4 regions of the Paenibacillus sp. FSL H7-689 genome follow, and region 2 is predicted to be linked to each of the others. Evidence: a T-box and tRNA genes for the amino acid it is inferred to sense, from the RefSeq annotation. Region 2 holds a T-box; the other regions hold tRNA genes.
The links. A T-box is a leader RNA that pairs with one kind of tRNA and senses whether it is charged. The one in region 2 lies ahead of leuS (leucine--tRNA ligase), so its partner is inferred to be a tRNA-Leu.
Positions count from the first base shown of each region.

Region 1 (2,209 bases), on a different contig from region 2:
TTATTCATTTTGGAACAAACAAATCTCACCAGATCATGAATGGTACCTGAACCCACCGCAATCACAGCCTGACTTTCGAGTCTCACACCCAACATGACCTGTACAATAGCTGCTTCATCCGCAATGATATCCCCCGTGCGATTCTCCGGTAGAGCGATCTCATCCACATGCATTCCCGCTTCGCGAATACTACTCAGCACATCAGATCCGGCGGCCCGAAACGTATGTCGATCATAAACAACCGTCACCTGACGATATCCTTGCTCAGACAAATAACCCGGTAACCTCTGAATGGCACCAGCTTCCAGATGTATCAGCATATCCACCACTCTGTGTTGATGACCGCAAGCACACTGCTGTGCTTCCTCATTCCATGCTGCAATTCGTTCGTTCATATTCATTCGCTCTTACCCTCCCATATGAGATATCATGCATAATTAACGGGTTAAAACCACAAGATAAAAAAGGAAATAAAATGTGATGATTTTCCTGATCACACTTTACTGCCTGTACCCAATATTTGCAAATCCATATCTCACATTTCCAAGTAGGTGAAGCAATGAAATTAACGAAAGAATTAGGAATTTCGCTCGGATTTCTCGCCGGAACCACTTTTGGCAGCGGTATCGCTTTTTTGTTTCGTCTCCAGTCGGTTGAAGTGGTTGCCAGTGTAACGCTATTTGGTATTGCAGGAGCCATTGCCGGGATCATCACGGCAGTCATTCTGCGCCAGCGGCAACATTAGCATTGGCATGCTGGTAGCAAAATGTAGGCTTCACACGAATGATCCACAAAATAAAAAAAGGTTCGTGAATTGCCCTAGAGCAACTCACGAACCTTTTTTGTTAGATGCGGTCGAGAGGACTCGAACCTCCACGGGGGTTAGCCCACACGGACCTGAACCGTGCGCGTCTGCCAATTCCGCCACGACCGCATAATATGTATCTCCTCATCCATCGATGAAAAGCGTTCCGGTGAAACAATTCCTTGTTTTACCGTAATTCAGAGTATACATGCTCCAAAATAAAAATGCAACTTCTTTTTTTACTCATTCAAGAATAGGACATATGTCCTTTTTTCTCAACTTCAAACACCCTATCGTAGCATTAATCAACAAATATACCATCCATAAGAATGCAAAAATGAAGGAGAGATCCACCTTGAAAACAACCCATCTGTGCTTTATCGGTGCAGGGTTTCATGCATCCACGAATATTTACCCTTCTGTTGTTGAAGCCGGAGCGCAGATCCAGGCCATTGCCACACGCAGTATGGAACGCTCTGAAGCAGCTCTGCTGCGATTTGGCAGCAACGGACAAGCGTATGATAACGCTCAGCTTATGTTACAGCAGGAAACTTGTGACGGTGTCGTTGTGGTCGCCCAGCCTGTAGATCAGACCGCTCTTGTTCTCGAATGCATTGGGGCTGGCAAGAATGTATACGTGGATAAGCCGCTCGGATGGAACGCAGCGGAAGCCGCCACTGTAGCAGAAGCTGCCGAGCAGGCTGGCGTCGTTGTCATGGTTGGTTTTATGAAACGTTATGCCCCCATATACATGAAGCTGAAGGAGCTAATTGATAGTGGTTCGCTAGGTAAGGTACGTTCATTCCAGATGAAATTCGCTGTAGACAGTACCCCATTTTGCAAGGATGAGGAACAGTTCATAAAGCTCGCTGCCATTCATATGGTCGATCTGATGCGTTACTTATTCGGAGAAGTAATACGAGTTACAGGCACAACCGTGAAGGATGGGGAACACATTAATCAAAGCATTTCCCTTGTATTTGAGAATAACGTAGTAGGCAGCGCTTATTTTACCGGCATGAGTGCTTGGTCACGGGAAAGTGAAAGTGTACTCGTCACCTTTGACAACGGATTTGCGTCAGCTGAAGAGATCAACACACTTACTGTTCATCAATCCCGAAGCTCGACCAGCCTTCCCTGGAAATCTCTCGAGGAGCAAGATACTGTATATACACCTTCCGGATCTCCCATGTCAGGAGCTTATCGTGACCTTTATCTACGCGGGTTTGTTGGTGAAATGGTGCACTTCATCGCGTGTTGCCAGAATCAGACTGTCCCACATTCCAGCGCCAAGGATAATATTGCAACGATGGCTCTATGTGACTCCATTCTATCGTCACTGAAGTAGCGTATATACGCTCATCATCATATTTTATACATCCAGCGAAGAGCCTGAAACCCGGG
Region 1 is NZ_ASPU01000015.1:246,038-248,246, forward strand. It holds gene C170_RS12080 (sn-glycerol-1-phosphate dehydrogenase) at 1-401, opposite strand, end outside; gene C170_RS12085 (hypothetical protein) at 560-745, shown strand; tRNA gene C170_RS12090 (tRNA-Leu) at 851-934, opposite strand; gene C170_RS12095 (Gfo/Idh/MocA family protein) at 1,161-2,153, shown strand.
Region 1: it has a tRNA-Leu gene. The T-box ahead of leuS (leucine--tRNA ligase) is inferred to sense a tRNA for this amino acid. The anticodon was not compared.

Region 2 (2,209 bases):
TGGGATCTGTGGGATGGCAATGTTCTAGTAGACAAAGGTCGTATCACAGCGATTATTGATTTTGAACGTTCACTGTGGGCAGATCCTCTGATGGAGCATTATTTCAGTCATTTTAACTATACACCCGGTTTTGTGAAAGGGTATGGGCATGAGATTACGACTGAAAGTGAGCTGAAAAGAAGAAGTCTCTATGACTTGTACTTTGATCTGGTGCTGCGCATTGAGTGCGCTTATCGTCAATATGATAATCAGGAACATGTGAATTGGACCATTCATAATCTGGAGGAAGGCATTGAGCGTTTTCGGTTATCCTGAACAGCAACGAGTATTATTGAACGGTACGAACCGTGTGACTTAAAAGGGTCATTATAACGTGTAATATTGACTTTGGGCTTGCTTTTTTATATAATGGTCCCGATATTGTATACATATTTCGATGATAAGGATCAGTAGTAATTCCTGTACATAACAGAGAGCCGGCGGTTGGTGCAAGCCGGTTGACAGTGATTTGCGAACTCGCCTTGGAGAAATGCGGTGATTACACCATTCTGTTTAACCTGCTTGTATAAAGCTTGGGTTCAGGAATGGAAATCCGCATCGGTTAACCGCCGTTACAGGTCCAAAGGGAGTGGATGACGAAGCACGTTCGTCCACTAACTAGGGTGGTACCACGGGAATTCAACCTCTCGTCCCTAGCGCTGCAAACGCTACGGGATGCTGAGGTTTTTTTGTTGCAATTAAAGCTAAAGTGAATAACCTGAAGGAGGAACAATAGATGAGTGAGAATAACCAGCCGAAACACGGCTATCAGCCACAAGTCATGGAAAAAAGTTGGCAGCAATATTGGGATGCAAATAAAACGTTTAAAACGGGTGAGGACCCTGCTAAACCGAAATTTTATGCACTGGATATGTTCCCTTATCCATCCGGTTCAGGTCTGCACGTAGGTCACCCGGAAGGATATACGGCAACGGATATCGTTTCCCGTTACAAACGTATGCGCGGTTACAACGTATTGCACCCAATGGGTTGGGATGCTTTCGGTCTGCCTGCTGAGCAACATGCACTGGATACAGGTGAACATCCACGAGATATTACATTCCGTAATATTGACAATTTCCGTCGCCAGATCAAATCGCTTGGTTTCTCCTATGACTGGGATCGTGAGATCAGCACAACGGACCCTGAATACTATAAATGGACGCAATGGATCTTTATTCAGCTGTACAACAAAGGTCTGGCTTATGTAGATGAAGTTGCAGTTAACTGGTGTGAAGCCCTTGGAACGGTACTTGCTAATGAAGAGGTTATTGATGGCAAGAGTGAACGCGGAGGACATCCGGTTGTACGCAAACCGATGCGTCAATGGGTTCTGAGAATTACCGAGTATGCAGAGCGTCTGTTGGAAGACCTGGAAGAGCTGGATTGGTCTGAAAGCATCAAGGATATGCAGCGCAACTGGATCGGTAAATCGACAGGGGCGGAAGTTGTATTTGCCATTGAGGGTCGCGAGGAAGTTATCAAGGTGTTCACTACCCGTGCGGACACATTGTTCGGTGCGAGCTTTGCAGTACTGGCTCCGGAACATGAGTTGGTAGAAGCAATTACAACCGATGACCAACGTGAAGCTATTCAGGCTTATCAGGAGCAGGCTTCTCGTAAGAGTGATCTGGAACGTACAGATTTGGCCAAAGACAAAACAGGTGTATTCACTGGCGCTTATGCAATCAACCCTGTTAATGGTGCAAAACTGCCGATCTGGATTGCTGATTACGTTCTTGCAGGTTACGGCACAGGTGCGGTTATGGCAGTTCCGGGTCATGATGCGCGTGATTGGGAATTTGCGAAGCAGTTCGGTCTGGATATCATCGAGGTTATTCAAGGTGGAGACGTTACACAAGAGGCATATTCGGGTGATGGCGCACATGTGAATTCCGATTTCTTGAACGGACTGAATAATGAAGAAGCGGTTGCCAAGATGATTGCTTGGTTGGAAGAGAACGGTAAAGGACAAGGGAAAGTGACCTATCGTCTGCGCGATTGGCTGTTCAGCCGTCAGCGTTACTGGGGTGAGCCAATCCCGATTCTGCATCTGGAAGACGGAACGATGAAGACAGTACCTGAGGATCAACTTCCACTGCTGCTGCCTGATATCGACCAGATCAAACCTTCGGGTACAGGAGAATCACCACTGGCGAATGTTACGGAG
Region 2 is NZ_ASPU01000055.1:102,856-105,064, reverse strand. It holds gene C170_RS24575 (phosphotransferase family protein) at 1-315, shown strand, start outside; T-box leader at 428-697, shown strand; gene leuS (leucine--tRNA ligase) at 776-2,209, shown strand, end outside.

Region 3 (2,209 bases), on a different contig from region 2:
TATCGTTTGTTTCGTTTTTCAAGTACATTTTAGTTTAAATTGAAATTACGTTATGAATCATACACCCGTGCCATGTCGGTGTAAAGTCCGCCCAGATCACCAAATCGGCAGATTTTTGCCAATTCCTATCCATAATAACGCTTACAACAAAGTTATACTCTATCTATCTCTTCAAGGCTATCTAATTCTCACTCTGGCGTAAATCACTTCGCAATTCATTCACGTATTCTGCACAACTTGCCTGTTTTGATTCTTTTAACACCATATTAGTTTTGCAATATTTAATTGCAACCAATATAATAGAAGATATAAGAGTAAATAAATGGAGGCGATTTAGATGACAGTCTACGATTACAAAGTGAATACCCTTCGCGGTCAAGAAGTTGAAATGTCCGACTACCGTGACAAAGTGCTCCTGATTGTGAATACGGCAAGCTCATGCGGCCTTACCCCTCAATTCAAAGGTCTGCAAGAATTGCAAGACAAGTTTCAAGATGCTCCATTTGAAGTGCTTGGTTTCCCAAGCAACCAGTTTGCACAGGAAAAAGGATCTTCCGACGATATTGCCGAGTTCTGTCAGATGAATTATGGCGTGAGTTTCCCCATGTTTGAGAAAATTGATGTGAACGGCTCAAGCGCTCACCCTCTTTTCCAACACCTTAGCACAGAGGCTCCTGGCCTGCTCGGCTCCAAAGCAATCAAATGGAATTTCACCAAATTCCTCGTGGATCAGAACGGACAGGTCATTAAACGTTATGCTCCCAAAACAACACCGGACAAGATTGAAGAAGATATCAAGAACTTACTTCAAAAATAATACACAGGCCACCCGTAGCCGGAAGGTAGAGCAACATTCCTCCGGTAATGGATGGCCTTTTTTCAACCCAGATGTCATACTGTTCGAAAAAGACAAAAAAAAGAAGCTTCCCATTAATGGAAAGCTTCTTTTTAATCGTTCATATGATGCGGTCGAGAGGACTCGAACCTCCACGGGCATACGCCCACTACCCCCTCAAGATAGCGTGTCTGCCATTCCACCACGACCGCATGTCGTAAATAATCGGCAACAGAATTGATTATACCGGGTTCAGAACTAAAAGTAAAGTATTTTTTAATACTTCTTTTTCAGCTAGGCATTTTCATCAAAAATCGCATAATCTCGTCATCTTTACCCATGAACTGCATATGATTAGATTTGATCCCCTCTTTTTCGGTAAGAGCCGATCTTGTTGATTCATTTATATATAGTCCTTCCTTATATATAGTCCTCCATGAACTTCACCACATAAATAACACAATAAGTTATATAAAATAACACAAATATTAAATTCCAGATTTAATCCATTAATTTCACGGATACTATTGACAAAAAGCGGACATTTATGGGATGATAACTATCATATAATTCGGATTTTTAAACATAAAGCAAACAAAAAGGAATATAAATGTCACTTTAAGTGACATTTAACGAACACAGGAGGCGAATGATTGTGAACCGTGGGAATAAGCTGCTCGATTATGTCAAACTGCTTGATTCCTCTATTCAGGTTGGAGGGTTCACCCATTCCTTCGGCATGGATATCCATATCAGGGAGGGTACCATTCGTAATGCTGAAGATCTCGAATCATTCATGCGTTGTCAGTTGCATCCGAGCATCGTTCGTCTTGAAGGTATGGCCATCAAAGGCATCTATACCGCAGCAGATCACAAGGATACATGGCGGATAGCTCTGATCGACAAGCTTGTCCATGTTCAGCGAACCCCTGGAGATCTCAGAGAACAAGCTGCCGCCATGGGTAAACGATTGATCAGACTCGCACGCGCTCTGCACCCCTGGATTGAATTCAGCCAGCTCGAACAGATCTTTGCCAAATACGATTCGGTTGGCTGCCTCTCCACTGTTCATGCCTGGATTAACCACCACCTCGACATCCCGGTCGAAGAGGCGGTCCTTGGTTACCTGCATTCAGCCATGAATGCCTGCATAACCGAAGCCTCCAAAGTCATTCCCCTGAACAACGATACAACCAAGGATCTGATGGTCCGCCTGGCCACAGATCTGGAGAATGAATGGAAGACCGTCAGCGCCTCGGCTGCGGATGGACTGGCACAGCCAACCTCGATGTCCATGAAATCGTTTTTCCCCAGTTTCCATATGCTCGGAGCTGGACTTCATGCCTACAGGGCCTAATCCTCTTCCTCCTCATG
Region 3 is NZ_ASPU01000015.1:851,155-853,363, forward strand. It holds gene C170_RS14945 (glutathione peroxidase) at 338-817, shown strand; tRNA gene C170_RS14950 (tRNA-Leu) at 965-1,047, opposite strand; gene C170_RS14955 (urease accessory protein UreF) at 1,491-2,192, shown strand.
Region 3: it has a tRNA-Leu gene. The T-box ahead of leuS (leucine--tRNA ligase) is inferred to sense a tRNA for this amino acid. The anticodon was not compared.

Region 4 (2,209 bases), on a different contig from region 2:
GAAAATAATTACTTTTGTCCTGGCATGTACGATGGTGTTCTCAGCAGTTGGAATGGCAGTTCTCCCTGTAGGGACGGTATCTGCTGCAGATGCGTCGGGTACTACAGCGAGTATTTCTGATATTTTGAAGAACCAGCTGCCGGATGGAGGTTGGAGAAAAGATTATAAACAGACAAGTGGAGAGTGGGCAAAGTCCACGATAGACAACAAGGCTACATACTCAGAAATTAGAAGATTGGCGAAGGAATTTAAAAAGACGAATGATCCGCGTTACTCCACAGCTGCAATCAAAGGAATTAACTTTTTGATCAACATGCAGTATTCAAACGGCGGGTGGCCACAAGTTTACCAAAGCTCCGGATACCACAAGCACATCACTTACAATGATGATGCCATGATTAATGTAATGATCATGCTGGATGAAGTAGCGGCACGCAAAGGTGATTTCTCATTTATCGACAGTACACTTGCTAACCGCAGTAAAAATTCAGTTGCCAAAGGTGTGGAGGCGATTCTGAATACACAGGTCGTTTCAGGTGGTAAGCTGACAGCATGGGGACAACAACATGATTCCAGCTCTCTTAAACCAGCGAGCGCAAGAATCTACGAAGTGCCATCGCTGACAGCTGGAGAGAGTGTAACGATTGTTAAATTTCTGAAAACCAGACCTGCTAACGCTAAAATTACCGCATCCATTAAAGGAGCGGAGGCTTGGTTTAACAAAGTGAAAATTACGGGTTACAAGTATGAAAGAGCTAATGGAGATAGTAAAATTATCGCTGATTCCAAAGCTGCACCAATTTGGGCACGCTTCTATGAGATCGGAACGGATAAACCAATCTTTATTGGTCGTGACGGGGTAGTTAAATACAAATTAAGTGATATTGATAAAGAAAGAAGAGGCGGTTATGCATGGTATGGCAACTGGCCTTCCAAGCTGTAATTTGTAGTATGCTTCCGTATTAATGAACCAAACTATTAGCAACAGTTAAAGGTAAGGCCCGAATCGACATGGACGTCTGATTCGGGCTTTATTGTTATTATTTTCAGTGTTGACATGATAGATTACGCATGATATATTATTTCTTGTCGCCGATATGGATGACGAAGATACAATATGCGGTCGTGGCGGAATTGGCAGACGCGCACGGTTCAGGTCCGTGTGGGCTAACCCCCGTGGAGGTTCGAGTCCTCTCGACCGCATCTAATAAAAAGACTCCTTAAGCTAACGCTTAAGGAGTCTTTTTTTGCATTTTTTGATATAACACTAACTTTAGTGATGAGTATTCAAGAGGTTAGTGCTTAGCTGCACGTACAGCAAATGTCTTCCATCAGCCATACGGAACGTTTATTGTGCTGCGGTAACATTAACGCTGTCAATATTCGGTCCTTCCGATCCGGTGGTAACCACTTTCAATGTATTGGTCCCCGTGTTCATGGGGACCTGTATTGTTTTTTCAACCCAAGTGGACCAGCTTCCCGTAGCGGGAAAGGGCTCGTTGCTGATGACTTTGGTTCCGTTCACAAAAATGTCGAGGTTCCGAGTGCCGCTTTCCAGCGCATAACGAAACTTTACGTTTTTGGTACCTGTTGTCGTGTTATTAATGCCGTTCCATTGAATGGCTGAACCAGTCATCGCATTGAAGTTAACATACCCGGAGCCAGTGTAACCGGGGTAGATTGTTTCAATGGCAGCTTCCGTAAGTGACGTTCCGGTCTCGGCTTCATACGTCGTGCCACTGCCTGTATTCCCGCCGCTATTTCCGCCAGTAACGTTGGCAACAAACGTTGTTACGCTCTGAGGCGGGAGCTGTGCCGTGAAGGCTCCATTGGATACGTTAAGCGAGGTTCCGCTTGCCAGGTTTCGACTGCTGTCCGTAATCCATGAGGACACAGTAGAGGCATTACCATTCTGCAGAACGAATTTTTGGCTTGTGGCTGAAGTTCCACGGTTAATTGCCACGACGACGACTTTGTTATCACCTTTATAGGCTGAGACAAATGTGTTCGTATCCGGATTTTTCGTTGCATCGACTCGCAGGTAGCCTGGACGCACGAATTTAGAGAAATGAGCCATATTATACCCGCGTTTGCTTATGGTACCGTCCTCTTTCATCGGACCATACTGTCTGCGGATGTACCACCACACGTAGGCCTGGAAATCACCTTCTACCATGGCATTGTGCATGTGATAGGAAACGTCTAATGC
Region 4 is NZ_ASPU01000015.1:159,442-161,650, reverse strand. It holds gene pelA (pectate lyase) at 1-943, shown strand, start outside; tRNA gene C170_RS11645 (tRNA-Leu) at 1,120-1,203, shown strand; gene C170_RS11640 (carbohydrate-binding protein) at 1,349-2,209, opposite strand, start outside.
Region 4: it has a tRNA-Leu gene. The T-box ahead of leuS (leucine--tRNA ligase) is inferred to sense a tRNA for this amino acid. The anticodon was not compared.